One region of the Verrucosispora sp. NA02020 genome, then DNA from elsewhere that is predicted to be linked to it. Evidence: riboswitches for the same ligand, from Rfam matches in the RefSeq annotation. Region 1 holds a riboswitch; each other region holds the start of a gene.
What was found. Region 1 has a riboswitch for cobalamin ahead of HUT12_RS11650 (ABC transporter substrate-binding protein). Riboswitches for the same ligand answer to the same signal wherever they lie in the genome.
Positions count from the first base shown of each region.

Region 1 (7,170 bases):
CTCGACGCCGGGGTGGACGGCGAACTGGCCGCCCACCAGGTGCAGGTAGTCCGAGGAGGCCCGGAACGAGTCGACGATGCCGCCGTGCCAGCCGGTGAAACCCGTCCCGGCGACGACCGCCGCCGCCAGGCCCGCCACCTGCTCCCCGGTGATCTGCGACATCGTCATGCACTGCACGATCAGGTCGGTGGCGGCCAGTTCGGCGGCGTCGGCGTAGACCTCCGTCGACTCCTCCACCCGTACCTCGTATCCGTTGCGTTCGAGGAACGGGATGAACAGCTCCGTCGCCTCGACCGGCCGGTGACCCGCCCATCCGCCTCGGACCACGAGGGCTCTGCGCCGCACCACACCCGCTCCTTCCCGACCCGTCGCCCCAGGACGCTTCCGTCCGGGCCGACGCCCACGCCATGACGACCGTCGATAACCGTACCGGGCTTCGCGGTCACGAGTCGCGTGGGCGTCTGCCGTCGACCGGTGTGCCGTCGCGCAGGTGCACGTCGGCGATGAGGACGGCGAGGTCCGCGTCGACGTGTTCGTACCAGGTGTCGTCGGGATGCACGACGACGAGCGGCCCGAGGTTGCAGGGGAACAGGCAGCCGGTCGAGGTGACCAGGACGTCGTCGTCGCCGAGGCCGTTCGCCTTCAGGCGGTCGCCGAGGGTGGCGGCGACCTGGTTGGCGCCGTACGCGGTGCAGCGCGGCCCACGGCACACCAGCACGTGTCGGCGGTGTCGGGTGATCTGCGACCAGGCGGGGCTGCGGAACGGTCCGGGGTTGCCGTCGAGCGTGGTGTGGTCGCCGGTGACGGCGTCGCTGACTGCCGTGACCAGCGCGGGCTGTGTCGCCAACGGCGGGGCGAGCAGCACGCGTACCTGCCGGTCCCGGGTGGTACGCCAGTGGGCCACCGCGCGGCGGAGCCAGGTGTCGAGGTACCGGTCGGGCGGCAGGTGCACGGCCACGAGCAGGACCTCGTCATGCTCCGGTACGGCGTCGAGGGCGACGTGCAGGGAGGGCTCGGCGCCGTCGAGGAAACAGGCCCGCACCGGTACGCCCACGGCCTCGGCGACCGCTGCGGCGAGGCGGTGGATCGCGTCGTGGCCGCCGTGGTGGGCCGCCCCGCGCGAGACGAGCAGGACGTTCATACTGCCGGGGCCCGGTAGGTGATGACCGGTCGTCCATCATGGACCGTCACGTCGGCGTCCACGGCGTACACGTCGGCGAGCAGCGCAGGCGTCAGCACGTCGGCAGGCGTTCCGGTGGCGACGACCCGACCGTGGTGCAGCACCACCACGAGGTCGCAGAACATCGCGGCCAGGTTGAGGTCGTGCAGGGCGGCGAGGGTGGTGACGGCGCTGCGACGGACCAGGCCCAGCAGTTGGAGCTGGTGGCCGATGTCGAGGTGGTTGGTGGGCTCGTCGAGCAGGAGCAGTTGCGGTTCCTGGGCCAGGGCCCGGGCGAGTTGGACCCGTTGGCGTTCCCCGCCGGAGAGCGTCTGCCAGCGGCGGTGGGCGTACCCGGTCATGTCGACGCGGTCGAGCGCGTCGGCGGCGGCGGCCCGGTCGGTGTCGGTGTCCGACCAGCGGGAGCGGCGGTGCGGGGTGCGGCCGAGCAGCACCACGTCGAGCGCGGTCAGGTCGAGGTCGGTCTCGGCGTACTGGGCGAGCAGGGCCATCCGCCGTGCCGCGGTGGCACGCGGCAGCCCGGCCACGTCGTCGCCCGCGACGGTCACGGTCCCGGATCGGGGGGCGATCAACCCGGCGACGACCCGCAACAGGGTGGTCTTGCCGGACCCGTTGGGGCCGAGCAGTCCGACCAGGGTGCCGCGCGGCGCTGCGCACGTCACGCCGTCGAGGAGTCGCGCGGCCGGCACCGACCACGAGACGTCGCGGATCTCCAGCATCAGGTGTTCCGGTCCCCTCGGCGCAGCAGTAGCACGAACGCGGGCACCCCGAGCAGGGCGGTCAGCACGCCCACCGGCAGCTCGCGGGGGTCGAACAGGGTCCTGGCCGCGGTGTCCACCCAGATCAGGAAGATCGCTCCGGCGAGGACCACGACCGGCAGCAGCCGCCGGTGGTCGGGGCCGGTGAACCGCCGCACGGCGTGCGGCAGGATCAGGCCGACGAACCCGATCGCGCCGCTTATCGAGACCAGCACGGCGGTCAGCAGCGCCGTGGTGACCAGCAGCAGCCACCGGACACGCCGGACGTCCACGCCGAGGGCGGCGGCGGCCTCCTCGCCGAACGCGAACGCGTTGAGCGCGCGGGCGAACCGGAGGATCACGGCGAACCCCACCGCGAGCAGCGGCGTCGCCCACGCCAGTGCGGTCCAGTCGACGCGGGCGAGCGAGCCGGACAGCCAGAAGGTGATGCTCTGGGTGGCATGCGGATGGGCCACCCAGATGATCACGAACGTCGTCAGCGCGGCGCAGAGCTGCGCGACGGCGACGCCGGCCAGCACCACCCGGGTCGGTCGCAGGACCGCGCGCCGGCCGGCGGCGGCGACCACGACGGCGAACGCGGCGAGCGCCCCCACGAACGCGCCCCCGGTGAGCGCCACGGCACCCGCGCCGAGTCCCAGGACCAGGACGGCCACGGCACCCAGCGACGCCCCCGAGGAGACACCCAGGAGGTACGGGTCGGCGAGCGGATTGCGGGTGACGGTCTGCATGACCGCCCCGCAGGCGGCGAGGCCGGCCCCGACCACGGCGGCGCCCAGCACCCTCGGCAGCCGCAGTTCCCACACGATGTGGTCGCGCAGCAGCGGCACGTCGGCGCTCGTCAGGCCGAGATGATCGGTGATCACCAGCCACACGGTGCCCAGCGACAGGTCTGCGGGCCCCACCGTCACGGCCGCGCCCACCGACAACACCAGGCCACCCGCGAGTACGACCACCACGGCCACCATGCGCACCGCTCGGACCGGCTTCGCCGGCGTAGTCTGCGCCGGCCGGGTGGTGACGGTGGTCAGCTGCTCACCCCGCCGACGCCCCGGGCCAGCGCCTCCACGGCGAGCACGTTCCGCACCCCGGCCGCGGTGGAGGAGAAGGCCAGGGTGACGTACCGCTTGCCCTTGACGGCCGGCAGGTCCCTGAGCGCCGCGTGCTTCTCGAGGAACGCCTGCTTGTCGGCGGCGGTGTCCCAGCTCGCGTCGACGAGCACGATGACGTCGGGGTTGCGCTCGACGACGGCCTCCCAGTTGGTGTCGGCCCAACTGCCGGTCAGGTCGTCGAAGACGTTGGTGACCCCGGCCGCAGACATGATCATCGCCGGGCCGCCACAGCAGGCGCCGGCACTGGGCGCGTCGTTGCCGCCGTCCCACCAGAGCACCCGCGTGCCCTTCGCGCCCGCCGACACGTTCGCGATGCGCTGCTTCTGGTCGGCGATCAGCGTCTCGGCCCGCTCCGCGACGCCGAAGATCGTGGCGATCTCCCGGATCTCGGTGAACACGTCGTCGATCGCCAGCTTCGCCGGTCGCGTCTCCTTCGGACATCCGGCGGCGGAGACGTACGTGCCCACGCCGAGTTTCTGCCAGTCGGCGCGGTCACCGGCCCCCTCGTCGCCGAACGCGCTCGCGAAGGAGGCGTAGACGAAGTCGGGCTCCAGTTCGAGCAACTTCTCCTTCGACGGGTACTCCTTGGCCAACACCGGCACCTTCGCGTACGCGGCGGCGTACTCGGGTAGCACCTCGTCGTCGAGGTAGGCGGTGCCGGCCATGCGGTCCTCCAGGCCGAGCGCCAACATGATCTCGGTGGCAGGCTGGTTCATCGTCACCACCCGCGCCGGAGGGCTCGGGACCGTGACCGGTGTGCCGCAGTTGGTCACCGAGACCGGCCCGGCGGCGGGGGCCGTGGCAGTCGGCTCACTGTGGCCGGTCGCGGAGCATCCGCCGACCAGGGCGAGCATGACGGAGAGCGGCGCGGCAACGCGCCAGGACGCAGGGAACCGCATAGCGGGACCACCTTCCAGCACCTCGTGGACGGGTCGTACAGGTGCCGTGGCCGGTCTCCTGGCTGACGGGTGGTGCGCCGGTGGCCGGCCTTCCCAGGCATACGCCCAGTGACCTTGCGGTGGCCTCCAGCATCCCGATCACAGTGGCGAGGGCCGCACCGGTTTCACACCGGCTTCCCGAGCACCACGGCGAGGTCACCCTAACCAACGCAGGCAGCACCGTCAGTGGCCTAGATCATGGCGGGAGTCCACGTCGGCTCCGCCTGCCCCGGGACGGCCATTGCGGGATCGTTGAACGGGTGTTTAATCTGGTGTCGTGGCGTCGGACGACGTGATGTCGGCAGGGCGCGGTGGCGAGTTCGCCACCGCGAGCCGTATCCGTGACGCCGCCATCTCCCGCTTCGCTCGGGAGGGATTCGGTGCCGGGCTGCGCGCCATCGCCGCCGACGCCGGTGTCGCCGCCGGTCTGATCGTTCATCACTTCGGCTCGAAGGACGGCCTGCGTCGCGCCTGCGACGAACAGGTGCTCGCCGTGATGCGCGAGCAGAAGGCGAAGACACTGACCGACGGCACCGGCACGACCCTGTTGGCGCAACTGGCGGAGGTCGAGCAGTACGCGCCGATCGTGCGATACCTGCTGCGCAGCATGCAGGCCGGTGGTGAGCTGGTGGCCACACTCATCGAGCACATGATCGCCGACGCGGAGGAATACCTCTCCACGTCCGAGTCCGCCGGTGTGATCAAGCCCAGCCGGGACCCCGCCGCCCGTGCGCGGTATCTGGCCTACCAGGCCACCGGCAGCATGGTGCTCTGGTTCACCCTGCACGGAGCCGGTGCCGCCCCGGACCAGTTCGCGGCCCTGTTCCGCCGCTACATCGACGATCTCACGTTGCCGGCCCTGGAGTTGTTCACCGAAGGGCTGCTCGTCGACCGGTCGATGCTCGACGAGTACCTGATGTACGTCCCGGATCCGCCTGCCGCCCCCGGCGCGGACACCGCTGCACCGTAGTCACCACATTGCCCTCTGGGCGTGGCCCCTCCTTCCACCGCCGGTCCCACCGGTCGGCGGCATCCGTTCCGGCCCGGTGTGCCGGGCCTTCCTCGAACGAGGTCTCCCGCGATGACTGCTGCCATCGACATCCGACACGTCACCAAGTCCTTCGGCCGCGTCCGCGCGTTGGACGGGCTGGACCTGCACGTCGCCGCCGGCACCGTGCACGGCTTCCTCGGCCCCAACGGCGCCGGCAAGTCCACCACCATCCGGATCCTGCTGGGCCTGCTGCGCGCCGACGAAGGCCAGGCCCGGCTGCTCGGCGGTGACCCGTGGGCGGACGCGGTGTCCCTGCACCGTCGGCTCGCGTACGTCCCCGGCGACGTGGAACTGTGGCCGAACCTCACCGGCGGCGAGGCGATCGACCTGTTCGCCCGGCTGCGCGGCGGTGCCGACCCGGTCCGCCGCGACGAACTGTGCCAACGCTTCGACCTGGACCCGAGCAAGAAGGGCCGCACCTACTCCAAGGGCAACCGGCAGAAGGTGGCGCTCATCTCCGCGCTCGCCAGCGACGTGGAACTGCTGCTGCTCGACGAGCCCACCGCGGGGCTTGACCCACTCATGGAGGCGGTGTTCCAGGAGTGCATCCGCGAGGCCAAGGAGGCCGGCCGGTCGGTGCTGTTGTCCAGTCACATCCTCGCGCAGGTCGAGGTGCTCGCCGACCAGATCTCGATCATCCGGCAGGGACGCATCGTCGAGACCGGCTCGCTGACCGAGCTACGCCACCTGACCCGTACGTCGGTCGACGTGGTCACCGACCAGCCCGCCGACGCGGTGGCCGGGATGGCCGGTGTACACGGACTGCGGGCCGAGGACGGCCACCTCCGCTTCGAGGTCGACGGCGAACACCTCGCCGCCGTGGTGCGCCGGCTCGGCGACCTGGAGGTGCAAGGACTGACCGTCCGCCCGCCGACCTTGGAGCAGTTGCTGCTGCGTCACTACGGCGACCAGCCCGCGCACGCCTCGGCCACGGAGGTGGCGTGATGACCACGACGACGCCGCGCGGCCCGGTACGCACCGGTTCCTCCGCCACCGGGACCGGCACCCTGCTCAGGTTCATGCTGCGCCGGGACCGGTTGCGGTTCCCGGCGTGGACGCTGGGCCTGCCACTGCTGATGGCGTACTTCACCACCGCGCTGGAGGCCGTCGCCCAGACCCCGCAGGACCTGGCGGGTCTGACCGCCTTCACCTCCAGCCCCGCCGGAGCGCTGTTCGGCGGACCCGGCTTCGGCTTCGACGACCTGACCGTCGAGCGGTTTCTCGCCGGGCAGTACGGGCTCTACGTGATCATCGGTGCCGGCCTCATGGGGATGCTGACCGTCGTGCGGCACACCCGCGCCGAGGAACGCTCGGGCCGCGCCGAACTGATCCGGGCCAACGTCGTCGGCCGGCACGCTCCGCTCACCGCCGCACTGATCCTCACCGCCGCGATGGCGGTGCTGGTAGCCGTGCTGACCGGCGCGATGATGGCCGCCCGCGGCTACCACCCGACCGGCTCGCTGCTGTTCGGCGCGTCCATCGGGGCGGCGGCGCTGGTCTTCGGCGGCATCGCCGCGCTCACGGTCCAACTGTCGGAGTACCCGAGGGCGGCCTCCGGCGCTGCCGGTGCCACGCTCGGCGCCGCGTTCGTCCTGCGTGGGCTGGGCGACATGGCAACGGTGCAGGGCAGCGGAGCGACCTGGTTGTCCTGGCTGTCGCCGATCGGCTGGTCCCAGCAGACCGCGCCGTACGTCTACGACCGCTGGTGGCCTCTGGTGATATCACTACTGGCCGCGTCGGCGACCGCCGCGCTGGGTTACGTCCTGTCGACGCGCCGGGACTTCGGCGCCGGCCTGGTACCGCCCCGGCCGGGATCGCCCCGGGCCGCCGCGTGGCTGGACGGACCGTCGGCGCTCGCGTTCCGCCTACAGCGGGCCGGCCTGATCGGTTGGAGCGTCGCCCTGCTCGTAGCCGGTGTCGCCTACGGGTCGTTCACCCAACCGCTGGTCGACGGCTTCGCCGACGCCCCACCGGACCTGGTGGAGATCATGGGCGGCCCGGCGAACATGCTCGACGGCTACCTCGGCATGATGGGCGTGACCATGGCGCTGGCCGTCGGGGTCTACGCGGTGCTGGCGATGCACACGCTGCGCGCCGAGGAGACCGACGGACGGACCGAGCCGGTGCTGGCCAC
Region 1 is NZ_CP054923.1:2,639,996-2,647,165, reverse strand. It holds gene HUT12_RS11670 (ThuA domain-containing protein) at 1-348, opposite strand, end outside; gene HUT12_RS11665 (ferredoxin) at 443-1,141, opposite strand; gene HUT12_RS11660 (ABC transporter ATP-binding protein) at 1,138-1,899, opposite strand; gene HUT12_RS11655 (iron ABC transporter permease) at 1,899-2,891, opposite strand; gene HUT12_RS11650 (ABC transporter substrate-binding protein) at 2,963-3,946, opposite strand; cobalamin riboswitch at 3,977-4,150, opposite strand; partial or broken gene HUT12_RS33350 (TetR family transcriptional regulator) at 4,281-4,448, shown strand; gene HUT12_RS11645 (hypothetical protein) at 4,482-4,955, shown strand; gene HUT12_RS11640 (ABC transporter ATP-binding protein) at 5,067-5,981, shown strand; gene HUT12_RS11635 (ABC transporter permease) at 5,981-7,170, shown strand, end outside.

Region 2 (7,170 bases), 2.2 Mb from region 1:
GCGGCGAGCACCGCGCCGAGCATGAAGGCCAGCAACGCCACCAGGTTGTTGAGCACCGGCAGCCCGGGAACCCCGGCCAGGCCGAAACCGATGAAGAGCACGTTGCCGGTCATGTTGCCGGTGAAGACCCGGTCCAGGGCGAGGTAGCTGACGCCGTCGATCGCCCCGGTCGCCACGGTCAGCACCAGCAGGGGTACGTCGTACGTCTTGGTCATGGGCCTCTTCCGCAGCTCGCCGCCGGATGGCGCGTCGAGAGCGGCCGTGAGCAAGGCGATCGTCCGGTTCGGAGTCTACGCACCGCCCACGGCCGCGTCCGGCGCAGCCGCGTCACGGCCCGGCGGCGGCCTCCAGCAGGTCGTCGTAGTGCTGTAGGCCGTGGTTCGGCGACACGTCCGCGATCGACCAGCTCTGGTAGCCGGTCTTCGTCCTGGGCAGCTCCACGGCGTTCGCCCCGTAGGTGAGGGCCAGCTCCAGCGTCTGGTTCCAGGTCGACGCCGGGCACGGGTCCTGGTCGGCGCAGACCAGGTCGGCGGTCGCGGTCTGGTAGCTGATCGGGCCGCCCTTGCCCGCGATGTACGCCCACATCGCGTAGTAGTTGTTCGGGCGGTCGGGGTACATCGAGTTGTTGCCCAGCACGCACCGGGCGCCCAGTGAGGTACGGCAGTAGTCGATCATCTGCCGGGTGTACGGCATGTCCACCGAGCCCGTCCAGGTCACCTCGTTGATCCGCTGGTACGGGTTGAAGGCCAGGTAGGAGCGGGTCTGCTCCCACACGTCGTGCGCGTCGATCTCGTCGCGGTGGCACTGGTCGTCGGCCGCCCCGGTGTAGCCGGCCGCCTCCAGGCCGGGCCGGTTCAGGCTGAGCTGCCCGGTCTGCCGGATGTAGGGCTCGGCGAACTCGGTGGTGCAGCGGGCGATCACCACGTCCCGGATCCGGGGCTCGTCGTCGTAGCGGGCGGCCAGCCGGTCCTGGAGGTTCTGGTAGGCCGTTCCGTACTCGCTGGTCCAGAACGCACCGATCGTGCCGGTCAGGCTGCCGCTGGTGTACCACGGGATCGGGCTCGACCCGCCCAGCGTCTTCGCCCAGTCCGGGGCGTGGATGCCGCCGACCACCCGCAGCCGGGCGTGCATCCCGGCCGCGTTCGCGGCGGTGACCGCCAGGTCGATCGCGGTGGTGTCGAGCGCACCGCCGTGGTCGGTGCCGGCCTGCTGCTGCGGTTGCAGGTCGCTCCAGTTGACCCGGATGACGAAGCTGTCCACCACCGGCGCGTACGCACCGGTGGCCGGCTCGGCCCGGTCGACCAGGCCGCTCAGCGGCGGCTTGAGGGTGACCGCCGTCGGGGTCGACGTCGACTGCGCCTGCGCCGGTACGGCGACCGCCGTGGCCGCCGTCACCGCGGTGACGAGTACCGCGAACCTTCTCACCCGGGAACCTCCTCGTGGCAGATGGAGCCCTCGGCGTCCGGAGGGACCCACCCGCGAGCCGGGGCGGCGTCGGCCGGACACCCGGGCACGAAGCGCCAGGATAGGGCTGAAGCGACCCGACGTCACCGGCGAAGATCGGCGGCGGTCCGGTCGTTTCCGGCCTGGCCGCTGGTCACCGTGCCGGTGTGTGGCCCGACCCGTTACGGTGTACCGACCGATCTTCACCTGGGGGTTCCCTTGAGCCGGTTCGAGCAGCTGCGGCACCGACTGCGCCGGGCGTACGACGGGGGACGCGAGTCGGTACGCGCGGCCAGGGACCGGGACCGTACCCGGCAGGCCGACCGTGCGGAGGAGTTCGCCCGGCCCATCCCCGAGCCCCGCGCCGGCAACGACGGCGAGGACGGCCATCCCTCGACGATCAGCCGGGACGACGCCGGGGTGCCGCACTCGTTGCGGATCGCCGCCGCCTGGTCGTGGCGGATCATCGTCATCGGCATCGTCGGCTGGGCGATGCTGCGGTTCATGGGCACCATCCGCGTCGTGATCGTGCCCCTGCTGGTGGCGCTGCTGCTCTCCGCACTGCTGGCACCCGCCGTCGGCTGGCTGCTGCGGGCCCGCTTCCCCCGTTCGCTGGCCACCGCCGTGGTGCTGATCGGTGGACTGGCCGCCGTGGTCGGCACGCTGACCATGGTGGTCAGCGAGTTCGTCACCGGCCTGCCCGACCTCAGCCGCAACGCGGCCGACGGCATCGGTCAGATCCAGAACTGGCTGCGCGACGGGCCGCTGAACCTCTCCGACGGCACGTTGAACCAGTACATCCAAGCCGGGCAGAACTGGATCAACGAGAACACCCAGGCGCTGACCACCGGCGCGCTCTCCACCGCCGGCACGGTGGTGGAGATCTTCACCGGCGCGCTGCTGGTTCTCTTCGCCATGTTCTTCTTCCTCCGCGACGGCCAGCGCATCTGGCGGTTCATCGTGGGGATGTTCCCGGCCCCCGCCCGCTGGCGCCTCGACGACGCGGGCAGGGCCTCGTGGCAGACCCTGGTCGCCTACGTGCGGGCCACCGTGCTGGTGGCGTTCATCGACGCGGTGGGCATCGGTATCGCGCTGGTGCTGTTCGACGTGCCGTTCGCCTTCGCCCTGGCCGCGCTGGTCTTCCTCGGCGCGTTCATCCCGATCGTCGGTGCCACGCTCTCCGGCGCGGTGGCGGTGCTGGTCGCCCTGGTGGACGGCGGCTGGGTCACCGCGCTGTTCATCCTCGGCGCGGTGATCGTGGTGCAGCAGGTCGAGGGGAACGTCCTCCAGCCGTGGATCATGGGCAAGGCGGTGGCGCTGCACCCGCTGCCCGTGGTGCTGGCGGTCACCGCCGGTGTGGTGCTCGACGGCATCTTCGGCGCGCTCATCGCCGTACCGCTGATCGCCGTGCTCAACACCGCGGTCCGGCGGCTGGCCCGACGCCTCCCGCCGGCCGAGCAGCCACCGCCCCCGGAGGCGGTCGTGGTCAAGGCCACCACACCCTGACCCTTCCGGTCCTCTCGGGTGTGCGGTCCGTCGGCGGCGCCCGCCGGTGGGTGGCTCCCACCGGCGGGCACCACCGGTCAGGCGTCGCTCGGTGCGGGCGTCGGCCCGTCGGCGGCCAGTTCGGCGCGGACCGAGGCGGCGGCCCGGACCAGCGCGGTCAGTGCGGGACGGACCTCGTCGTAGCCCCGGGTCTTGAGCCCGCAGTCGGGGTTGACCCAGAGCCGGTCCGGCCCGACGACCGCCGCCGCCCGGCGCAGCGCGGTGACCACCTCGGCGCCGTCGGGCACCCGGGGCGAGTGGATGTCGTAGACACCCGGCCCGATGCCCCGGGTGTAGCCGACGGTGGCCAGGTCGTCGAGGATCTCCATCCGGGAACGGGACGCCTCGATGCTGGTCACGTCGGCGTCCAGGGCGTCGATGGCGGGCAGCACCTCGCCGAACTCCGAGTAGCACAGGTGGGTGTGGATCGCCGTGGCGTCGGCGACGCCGCTGGTCGCCAGTCGGAACGCCGCCACCGACCAGTCCAGGTAGCCGGCGTGGTCCCGGCGGCGTGGTGGCAGCAGTTCCCGCAGGGCGGGCTCGTCGACCTGGATGATCCGGATGCCCGCCGCCTCCAGGTCCCGCGCCTCGTCACGCAGGGCCAGGGCGACCTGCCGGGCGGTCTCCGCCAGCGGCTGGTCCACCCGGACGAACGACCAGGCCAGGATGGTCACCGGACCGGTGAGCATGCCCTTGACCGGCCGGTCGGTGAGGGACTGGGCGTACCGGGACCAGGTCACCGTGATCGGTGCGCGCCGGGTCACGTCGCCGTACAGGATCGGCGGGCGTACGCACCGGGAGCCGTACGACTGGACCCAGCCGTGGGCGGTGGCGGCGAAGCCGTCGAGGTGTTCGGCGAAGTACTGCACCATGTCGTTGCGCTCCGGCTCGCCGTGCACCAGCACGTCCAGCCCGAGGCGTTCCTGTTCGGCCACCACCTCGGCGATCTCGGCCCGCATCCGCTCGGCGTAGCCGGCCGCGTCCAGGCGACCGGCCCGGTGCTCGGCCCGGGCCCGGCGCAACGCCTCGGTCTGCGGGAACGACCCGATGGTGGTGGTCGCCAGCGCGGGCAGCCCGAGGCGTCGGCGCTGGGCCTCGGCGCGCTGCGGGTACGGGCCGCGTCGGGTGTGCTCGGGCCGCAGGGCCTCCAGGCGGGCACGGACCGCGTCGTCGCGCCACTGTGCCGGCACCGGCGCAGGCGCGGCGGGCAGCTCGCCCACCCCGTCGCGCAGCACCCGACCGAGCGCGACCACCTCGTCGACCTTCTGACGGGCGAACGCCAACCGGTCCCGTAGCCGGGGGTCCAGCTCGGTCTCGGCGGCCAGGTCCACCGGCACGTGCAGCAGCGAGCAGGAGGTGGACACCGCGACGGTGTCGGCGAGCCCGGTGAGGGTGGCGCCGACAGCCGCAGCGGCCCGCAGGTCGGTCCGCCACACGTTGCGGCCGTCGACCAGCCCGGCGACCACGGTCCGGCCCGGCAGCGCGCCGTGGCCGGCGAGCCGGTCCAGGTCACCCGGTCCGGCGACCAGGTCCAACCCGATCGCCTCGATCGGCGTGTCCAGCAAGGCGGGCAGCGCATCGCCGAGTTCGCCGAAGTAGGCGGCGACGAACAGGCGGGGCCGGTGGGTCAGCGCGCCGAGGCGGGCGTAGGCGGCGCTGAGGGCGCGGATCTCGGCGTCGGACCGGTCGCCGACGTACGCCGGTTCGTCGAGCTGCACCCACGGCACCCCGACGTCGGCGAGCGCGGTCAGCAGGTCGGCGTAGACGTCGACGAGGTCGTCCAGCCGGTCGAACGGGCGGAACCCGTCCGGCGCGTCGGCGGTGGGCTTGGCGAGCAGCAGCAGGGTGGCCGGGCCGACCAGCACCGGACGGGTGGTGATGCCGAGCGCCCGCGCCCGCCCGTACTCGGTCAGGGGCGTGTCGGCCCGGGCGGCGAAGGCGGTGTCCGGGCCGATCTCGGGCACCAGGTAGTGGTAGTTGGTGTCGAACCACTTCGTCATCTCCAGCGGCGGCTCCTGGGCGGTGCCGCGTGCCATGGCGAAGTAGGTGTCCAGCTCACCGAGGCCGAGCCGGCGGAACCGGTCGGGTACGGCGTCGACCGTGACGGCCGCGTCGAGCACGTGGTCGTAGAGCGAGAACGTGTTGGACGGTACGGCGGACAGGCCGGCGTCGTGCAACGTACGCCAGGTCTCCTCGCGTACCTGCGCGGCGGTGGCCCGCAGGGTCGGCTCGTCGATGCGGCCGGCCCAGTAGCCCTCGACCGCGGTCTTGAGTTCACGGCGCGGGCCGATGCGCGGATAGCCGAGCACGGTGCTCGTGCCGAACGGAGTGGTCATGTCGCCAGGGTTCCCTTCCCTCGAGGTCCGGCGGTACGGCTCCGGGGAAGGCTGGGGAGGGCACGGTGCGACGACCGACCTCGCCCGGGCCCTCCCGCGAGGCCGACGGCGGCGTGCGCGGCTGCGCACGCGGCACGGGCAGGTCTTCGGACTCGTGGGCGCGACCGGCTGGGCCGGTCTCCTACTGGCCGTCGCTTCCCGGACCCGACAGGGCGTCCAGTGCGTGTGACGGCGGTCGTTCCCACTCACCGCTGCGGGGCAGTCCCGGACTCACACCGGGTTCCCTCTTACGACGCCTCGACCGGACGGCCGGGGCGAACCAGTACCGTCTCGGATCCTAGCGTCCGGATCACGCGTGACGACCGGCGCGCGGGTGTGATGTCCGCACGGCGACACGGGGTCGAGCGGAGCGTGAACAACGACTCATCCGGCTTCCGCTGGCGTGATCTTGGTGTTAGCTTTTTGCAAAGGCTTGGCAAGAACAACGACTTTGCGTGGGAGAGCGGTGAGCGTCACCACCCTGCCGACGAGCCCGACGGACGTGCTCGGTGTGGCGGCGCAGCGCCGCCGGACCGGCCTCTGGCTGCTCGCGCTGACCCTCGGCCTGGTCCTGACCGGCCTGGTCGCGGTCGGGGCCGGGGCGATCGGCATCCCGCCGCTCACGGTGGCCCGGATCATCGGGCACCAGCTCGTCGGCGTGCCGGGCGAGGTGAGCTGGACCGGACCGCAGCAGGCGATCGTCTGGCAGGTCCGACTGCCCCGGGTCCTGCTCGGCATGCTGGTCGGCGCCGGGCTGGCGGTCTGCGGCGTGGCCTTGCAGGCCATGGTCCGCAACGTGCTCGCCGACCCGTACCTGCTGGGGATCAACTCCGGCGCCTCCAGCGGCGCGGCCGCCGCGATCCTCTTCGGCGCCGGCGCCGGCTTCGGCCAGTACGCGCTCTCCACCAGCGCGTTCGTCGGCGCGCTCGGCGCCTCGCTGCTGGTCTTCCTGATCGCGCGCAGCGGCGGCCGGGTCACCTCCATCCGGCTGCTGCTGGCCGGCGTCGCCGTCGGGTACGCGCTGTACGCCACCACCAGCTTCCTGATCTTCGCCTCCGGATCCGCCGAGGGTGCCCGGTCGGTGATGTTCTGGCTCCTCGGGTCGCTGGGCCTGGCCCGCTGGAACGCCCTGCTGCTGATCGCCGCCGTGGTGCTGATCGGCACCATCGGATACCTGACCGTCGTCGGACGGCGGCTCGACGTGCTGGCCATCGGCGACGAGACCGCGCACACCCTGGGCGTCTCGCCGGACCGGTTCCGCCTCCGGCTGCTCGTGCTGGTCTCGCTCAGCGTCGGCATCCTGGTCTCCGCCGCCGGCAGCATCGGTTTCGTCGGCCTGGTCGTGCCGCACCTGGCCCGCCGCATCGTCGGCGCACCGCACGTCCGGGTGGTGCCGGTGGCCGCGCTGCTCGGGGCGATCCTCCTGGTCTGGGCCGACGTGCTGGCCCGGGTGCTGCTGGCACCGCAGGAGATCCCGATCGGCATCATCACCTCCCTGCTCGGTGCCCCCTTCCTGCTGGTCCTGATCCGCCGTCTGCACGCCTCCGGCGCCTGAACGCCCGTCCGTCAAGGAGAACCGATGTTGAAGGCACGCCGCCTCGCCACCGCCGCCGCCTCCGCGTGCGTGCTGCTCGTCGCCGGGTGCGGCGGCGGCGCCGACGGACCGACCGACGCCGCCCCCGGCTACCCGGTCACCGTGACCAACTGCGGCGTGGACGTCACCTTCGACGCCCCTCCGCAGCGGATCGTGCTGCTCAAGAGCGCCGCCGTGCCGTACCTGCACGCGCTCGGCGTGCTGGACCGGGTC
Region 2 is NZ_CP054923.1:4,846,925-4,854,094, forward strand. It holds gene HUT12_RS21185 (YoaK family protein) at 1-215, opposite strand, end outside; gene HUT12_RS21190 (hypothetical protein) at 328-1,425, opposite strand; gene HUT12_RS21195 (AI-2E family transporter) at 1,663-2,949, shown strand; gene metE (5-methyltetrahydropteroyltriglutamate--homocysteine S-methyltransferase) at 3,027-5,324, opposite strand; cobalamin riboswitch at 5,444-5,663, opposite strand; gene HUT12_RS21205 (iron ABC transporter permease) at 5,830-6,918, shown strand; gene HUT12_RS21210 (ABC transporter substrate-binding protein) at 6,943-7,170, shown strand, end outside.
Region 2: linked by a shared signal. The riboswitch ahead of metE (5-methyltetrahydropteroyltriglutamate--homocysteine S-methyltransferase) and the one ahead of HUT12_RS11650 (ABC transporter substrate-binding protein) in region 1 are both predicted to bind cobalamin.

Region 3 (7,170 bases), 750 kb from region 1:
AACGCGGCGGCCAGTGACCGCGCCTCCACCGGGTCACCGAGGCCGGTGCCGGTGCCGTGCGCCTCGACGTACGAGACGGCGGCCGGGTCGAGCCCGGCGTCCGCGTACGCGCGGGCGATGACCTCCCACTGCCGCTGCGGATTCGGGGCGAGCAGGCTCAACGACCGGCCGTCGTTGCCGACGGCGGTGCCGGCGACCAGCGCGAGCACCCGGTCCCCGGCGACGTACGCGTCGTCGGGGCGGCACAGGACGAGCGCCGCACCGCCCTCGCCGGGCACGAAACCGTCGGCGTCGGCGTCGAAGGCGCGACACCGCCCGGTCGGCGACAACGCCTCGGCGGCGTCCAGCAGCCGGTAGGCGGTCTCGGTGAGGTTGAGGTTCACGCCGCCGACCACCGCGATGTCGCACTCGCCGGTGGCCAGGCTGCGCGCGGCCAGGTGCAGCGCGACCAGCGCCGACGAGCAGGCGGTGTCCACCGCGATCGCCGGGCCGACGAGGTCCAGCGTCTGCGACAGCCGGGCCGCGACGAGATTGCGCAGGTTGCCGACCAGCGCCGATGGTCCGGTCACCGCACCGGTGGCGGCCAGCAGCTCGGGGTAGGCGCTCTCGCCGACGGCGGCGAAGACGCCGACACGTCGACCCTGCCGGCGCGGGCCGGCGTACCCGGCCCGTTCCAGCGCCTCGTACCCGATCTCCAGGAACAGTCGGGCGTGCGGGTCGGTGAGCCGGGCCTCCTCGTCGGAGAGCCCGAAGAAGTCCGCGTCGAGCTGCATCGGGTCGTCCAGGAAGGACCCCCAGCGAGGTCGGCCGTCCTGCGGCGTCCACCGGTGCTCCGGCACCGGCCGCACCGCGTCGACGCCGTCGACGAGCCCGCGCCAGAACTCGTCCGGGTCGTCCGCGCCGGGGAACCGGCAGGCCATCCCGATGACCGCGAGCGGCGTCGCGCCGGAGCGGTCGTCCGGTGCCGGTGGGACGGGACTCCCGAGCGGTGCCGTCCGGGTCGCCGACGGCCCGGCCAGGATGCGGTCGGTGAGCGCGGCGACGGTGGGACAGTCCCGCAGGTCCGCCGGATCGAACGTGGTGCCGAGGGCGTCCTCCAGCCCGGCCAGCACCTCCATCGCCGTGAGCGACGACCCGCCGATGGCCAGGAAGCGGTCGTCCGCCGCGATGGTGTCGGCGGGCCGGTCCAGCACCCGGGCCCAGACCGCCCGGACGACCTGCTCGACCCGTCGCCGGGACAGCGGCCCCGAGGACGGCGGCGCGGATACCGGGTGTGGGTCCGTCGAGGTCGCCGGTGGCGCGGGGTCGGACGTCGACGGGCGTGGGCGGCTGGTCGCCGCCAGGTGCCAGCGGCGTTCCCGTTCGGCGAAGTCACCGGCCAGGTAGCGTTCGCGCATCCGTCGCCGCCGCAGCTTGCCGCTGGTGGTGCGGGCGAACGCGCCGGGCGGAAGCGGCAGCACCCGCACGTCGTGGTGCCCGGCCGCCTCGGCGACCCGGGCCCGCGTGGCGTCGAGCACCACGGCTGCCCCGGCGGGCGGACGGGCCCAGGCCACGAAGACCACGATCCGCTCGCCGCCGCTGTCCGGGTCGGTGCAGCCGACCACCGCGGTCATCGTGGCCGGCAGCCCGGCGGTGGCGGCGGCCACCGCCTCCAGGTCGGACGCGTGGAACGTCCGGCCGTTGACGAAGATCACGTCCTTCGCGCGGCCGGTCACACAGAGCCGGCCGGCGCGTTGGAAGCCCAGGTCACCGGTGCGCAGCCAGCCGTCCACGAAGGTCTCCCGGCTGGCCTGCGGATCCCGGTGGTAGCCGCGCGCCACGTTCGGGCCGCGTACCTCGACCAGGCCCACCCGCTCCTCGGGCAGCGGACGGTGCCGCTCGTCGACGACGCGTACCTCGCAGCCGGGCACGGGGTGTCCCAGGTCCATCAGCTCCACCGCGTGCCTACCCGGCGCGGTGCTCACCGCCCGGCCCCGGCTCAGCGCGGCACGGTCCAGCACCAGCGGCGCGGCGACCTCCCCGGGCGGCGGGAAGGTCACCGCGAGGGTCGCCTCCGCCAGGCCGTACACCGGTCGCAGGGCGGCCGGGGCGAGCCCGGTCGGGCGGACGTGCGTCAGGAAGGCCCGCCACACCGTGGGGGAGATGGGCTCCGCGCCCACCACCACGCACCGGACGCGGCTCAGGTCGAGCGTGGCGAGAAGATCCGCCGGGACCCGGCGGACCGCCAGCGCCAGCGCGAAGTTCGCCGCCGAGAGCAGGGTCGCGCGATGCCGGTGGGCGGCGGTGAACCACAGTGCCGGGCGCTTGGCGAACGCCATCGGAGGTACGCGGACCTGCGTGCACCCGATGGCCAGCGGGGTCAGGTGAGTGCCGATCAACCCCATGTCGTGGAAGTACGGCATCCAGGTGACCAGCACGTCGTCCGGTCCGGCGCCGCTGGCCAGCCGGGACTGCTCCACATTGGCCAGCACGTTGGCGTGGGTCAGCTCCACCCCGCGCGGCGTGCCGGTGCTGCCGGAGGAGAACTGGAGGAACGCCACGTCGTCGGGGTCGGCGGCGAACGACTCCTCCAGCGGGGGGCTGGTACGCAGGTCGACCAGCCGCAGCACCAGGCCCGCCAGCCCGTCGGCGACCGCCCCGGTGGCGTCGTCCACCACGGTCACCGCGTCGGCGAGCAGCTCGCGCACCGCCCGTACCCGGGCCGGTTCGGGCGGCAGCGGCACCGGGACCAGCCCGGCGGCGAGCGCCCCCCAGAACAGCGGCTGGAAGTCGTCGCCGGCGTCGGCGACCAGGATCACCGGGGTGCCGGGGATCACGCCGGCCGCCCGGTAGCCGCCCGCCACCCGCAGCGACTCGTCCCGCAACTGCCGCACGGTGACGGTGCGCTCGGTGCCGTCCTCGCGAACGTGCACGACCACCTGGTCGGGTGCGCGATCTGCGGCCTGGACGAGGACGTCGAGCAGTGTCCGTCGGTCGCCGGGTCCGGCCGCAGTCTGCACGCGACGATGCTAGTGGGCATGATCGAGTACCCGGCCGACGGTCGCCGGGATGCCCGTCATCTGACACGCGACACGCCCGGCACAGCATCTGGTGTTGCCATCTCCGCACCGCACCCATATATGGTGTGCCCCGTAGCTGGTTCGACCGCCGCTCCACGGCGGTCGAGGCAAGAGGGAACCCGGTGTGAATCCGGGACTGCCCCGCAGCGGTGAGTGGGAACGACCGCCGTCATCACGCACTGGACCCGCCAGGTCTGGGAAGCGACGGCCAGTAGGCGCGAGCATCAGGCCCACGAGTCCGAAGACCTGCCAGCGCGCCGCACGCGACGTGTGCGGCGGTCGAAGGCCGCGTGGGACGGCCGACGCCAGGAGCTGGTCGTCACGGCAGCAGTGCCGTCGGCAGACCGGCGGCGTCCTCCCGCGCGGACCCGACGATCTCGGGGACAGGCGTGAGGAGGGGAACATGACGGTGACCCAGGAGCAGGCGGGGCCGGAGCAACGCCGGCACGTCATGCAGGTCCGCAAGCGGAACGGCGACACCGAGCCGGTGGACGTCAACAAGATCGTCAAGGCGGTCGAGCGGTGGGTCGCCGACCTGGACGAGATCGACCCGCTGCGGGTGGCGACGAAGACCATCAGCGGGCTGTACGACGGCGCGACCACGGCCGAGATGGACAAGCTCTCCATCCAGACCGCGGCCGAACTGATCGGTGAGGAGCCGCAGTACTCGAAGTTGGCGGCCCGACTGCTGGCCGCGTACGTGGACAAGGAGGTCCGCGGACAGCAGGTGGCCAGCTTCAGCCAGTCCATCCGGTACGCACACGGCCTGGGCCTGATCGGCGACGACACCGCCGCGTTCGTGGCCCGCAACGCCCGCAAGCTGGACGACGCCGTCGACCCGGCGGGGGACCTGCGCTTCGAGTACTTCGGCCTGCGCACCGTCGCCGACCGGTACCTGCTGCGGCACCCGCAGACCCGGCTCGTGGTGGAGACGCCGCAGTACTGGCTGCTGCGGGTCGCCTGCGGCCTGTCCCAGACGCCCGGCGAGGCGATCGGCTTCTACCGGCTGATGTCCAGCCTGGCCTACCTGCCCAGCTCGCCGACGCTGTTCAACTCCGGCACCCGGCACACGCAGATGTCCTCGTGCTTCCTGGTCGACTCGCCGCGCGACGAGCTCGACTCCATCTACGAGCGCTACCACCAGGTCGCGAAGCTGTCCAAGTTCTCCGGTGGCATCGGCATCTCCTGGTCCCGGGTGCGCGGTCGGGGCGCCCTGATCCGGGGCACCAACGGCAGGTCGAACGGCATCGTGCCGTTCCTCAAGACACTGGACGCCGGGGTGGCCGCGGTCAACCAGGGCGGCCGTCGCAAGGGCGCGGCCTGCGTCTACCTCGAACCGTGGCACCCGGACGTGGAGGAGTTCCTCGAACTGCGGGACAACACCGGCGAGGAGTCCCGGCGTACGCACAACCTGAACCTCGCCAACTGGATTCCGGACGAGTTCATGCGCCGGGTCGAGGCGGACGGCGACTGGTCGCTGGTCGACCCGTCGGACGCCCCCGAGCTGCCCGACCTGTTCGGTGAGGCGTTCGACGAGGCGTACCGCGCGGCGGAGAAGAAGGCGGTCAAGACCGTCAAGGCCCGCGACCTGTACGGCCGGATGATGCGGACGCTCGCGCAGACCGGCAACGGGTGGATGACCTTCAAGGACGCCTCGAACCGGCTCTCCAACCAGACCGGTGCCCCGGGCAACACCATCCACCTGTCGAACCTCTGCACCGAGATTCTGGAGGTCAACGACGACGCCGAGACGGCGGTCTGCAACCTCGGGTCGGTCAACCTGGGCGCGCACGTCACCGCGGACGGGGTCGACTGGGAGCGGCTGCGCGCGACGGTGCGTACCGCCGTGGTGTTCTTGGACCGGGTGATCGACATCAACTACTACCCGGCCGAGCAGGCGGCGGCGTCGAACCCGCGCTGGCGCCCCGTCGGGCTCGGGCTGATGGGCCTCCAGGACGCGCTCTTCACGCTGCGCCTGCCGTTCGACTCCCCGGCCGCCCGGGAGCTGTCGACCCGCGTGCAGGAGGAGATCTTCCTGACCGCGTTGGAGACCTCGTCCGGGCTCGCCGAGCGGTTCGGCCCGCATCCCGCGTACGCCGAGACCCGCGCCGCCCGGGGTGAGCTGCACCCGGACCTGTGGGGCGCCGAGGTCGGCCAGACCGGGCGGTGGGCCGCGCTGCGCGAGACGATCGGTCGGCACGGCCTGCGGAACTCGCTGCTGGTGGCGATCGCCCCGACCGCCACCATCGCCTCGATCGCCGGCTGCTACGAGTGCATCGAGCCGCAGGTGTCCAACCTGTTCAAGCGCGAGACGATGTCCGGCGAGTTCCTCCAGATCAACACCTATCTGGTCCGCGAACTGAAGGCGCGCGGGCTGTGGACGGCCCCGATCCGGGAGCAGATCAAGCGCGCCGAAGGTTCCGTGCAGGGCGTGGTCGAGCTGCCCGCCGACGTACGCGAGCTGTTCCGGACTGCGTGGGAGCTGCCGCAGCGGGCGCTGATCGACCTGGCGGCGGCCCGCGCCCCCTTCATCGACCAGTCGCAGTCGCTGAACCTGTTCCTGAGCGCGCCGACCATCGGCAAGCTCTCCTCGATGTACCTGTACGCCTGGAAGTCCGGGCTGAAGACCACGTACTACCTGCGGTCGCGTCCGGCGACCCGGATCCAGCAGGCCACTGTCGCCGTCACCCCGAGCGTCACGCCGGTCGTGGCGGTCAGCGACGACGAGGCGTTGGCCTGCTCCCTGGAGAACCCCGAGAGCTGCGAGGCATGCCAGTGACCACCGTCTCCGAGACCAGCACCAGCACGAGCACCGGCGTGGGGGAGCGGCACCTGCTGCTCGATCCCGGCATGGACCTGACCCTGCGGCCGATGCGCTACCCGCAGTTCTTCGACCGCTTCAAGGACGCCATCAAGAACACCTGGACGGTGGAGGAGGTCGATCTGCACTCCGACCTCGCCGACCTGGCCAAGCTCTCCCCGGCCGAGCAGCACCTGGTGTCCCGGCTCGTGGCGTTCTTCGCCACCGGCGACACCATCGTCGCCAACAACCTCGTGCTCAACCTCTATCAGCACGTCAACTCGCCGGAAGGCCGGCTGTACCTCTCCCGGCAGCTGTTCGAGGAAGCGGTGCACGTCCAGTTCTACCTGAACCTGCTGGACACCTACGTCCCGGACGAGAAGCAACGGTTCGAGGCGTTCGCGGCGGTGGAGAACATCCCGTCGATCGCCCGCAAGGCCGAGTTCTGCTTCACGTGGATCGACTCCATCTTCGACCTGCGCGAGCTGCGGACCCGCGAGGACCGGCGGGCCTTCCTGCTGAACCTGATCTGCTTCGCCGCCTGCATCGAGGGCCTGTTCTTCTACGGCGCCTTCGCCTACGTCTACTTCCTGCGCTCCCGGGGGCTGCTGCACGGCCTCGCCTCGGGCACCAACTGGGTGTTCCGCGACGAGTCCATGCACATGGCCTTCGCCTTCGACGTGGTCGACACCGTCCGCGCCGAGGAGCCGGACCTGTTCGACGCGGAGTTGGAGCAGCAGGTCAAGGACATGCTGGCCGAAGCGGTCGAGTGCGAGGTGCAGTTCGCCGTCGACCTGCTGGAGCAGGGCGTCTCCGGCATGTCGCCGGCCGACATGCGGGAGTACCTCCAGCACGTGGCCGACCGGCGGCTGGCCGTGCTCGGCATCGCCCCGATGTACGGCAGCGGCAACCCGTTCGCGTTCATGGAGTTGCAGGACGTCCAGGAGCTGTCGAACTTCTTCGAGCGGCGGGTCTCCGCCTACCAGGTCGGGGTGACCGGCTCGGTCAGCTTCGACGACGACTTCTGATCGACCTGGCTGTGCCGAGGTCCCGGGTGGCGTGACGCCACCCGGGACCTCGGCGTTCCGGCTCGGCTCCGGCCGTGCCCGGTCCTGTGGCGGGTGCCCGGCCCTGTGGCCGGAGCGGAGGTGGTGTCCGGCGTGGTCGTGTCGTCGGCCGCTGTCGAGCTGAACCGGTTGCGCTATCGGCCTCGCGATCCGTCGCCGCTGTCAGCTCGACAGCGCTCGTACCGGACACCGACCGAGCCTGAGTGTGCCGACCTCGTCCACGTCCCGCTTCCGTGCGCGTCGA
Region 3 is NZ_CP054923.1:3,392,496-3,399,665, forward strand. It holds gene HUT12_RS14820 (non-ribosomal peptide synthetase/type I polyketide synthase) at 1-2,999, opposite strand, end outside; cobalamin riboswitch at 3,120-3,328, shown strand; gene HUT12_RS14825 (ribonucleoside-diphosphate reductase subunit alpha) at 3,463-5,838, shown strand; gene HUT12_RS14830 (ribonucleotide-diphosphate reductase subunit beta) at 5,829-6,887, shown strand.
Region 3: linked by a shared signal. The riboswitch ahead of HUT12_RS14825 (ribonucleoside-diphosphate reductase subunit alpha) and the one ahead of HUT12_RS11650 (ABC transporter substrate-binding protein) in region 1 are both predicted to bind cobalamin.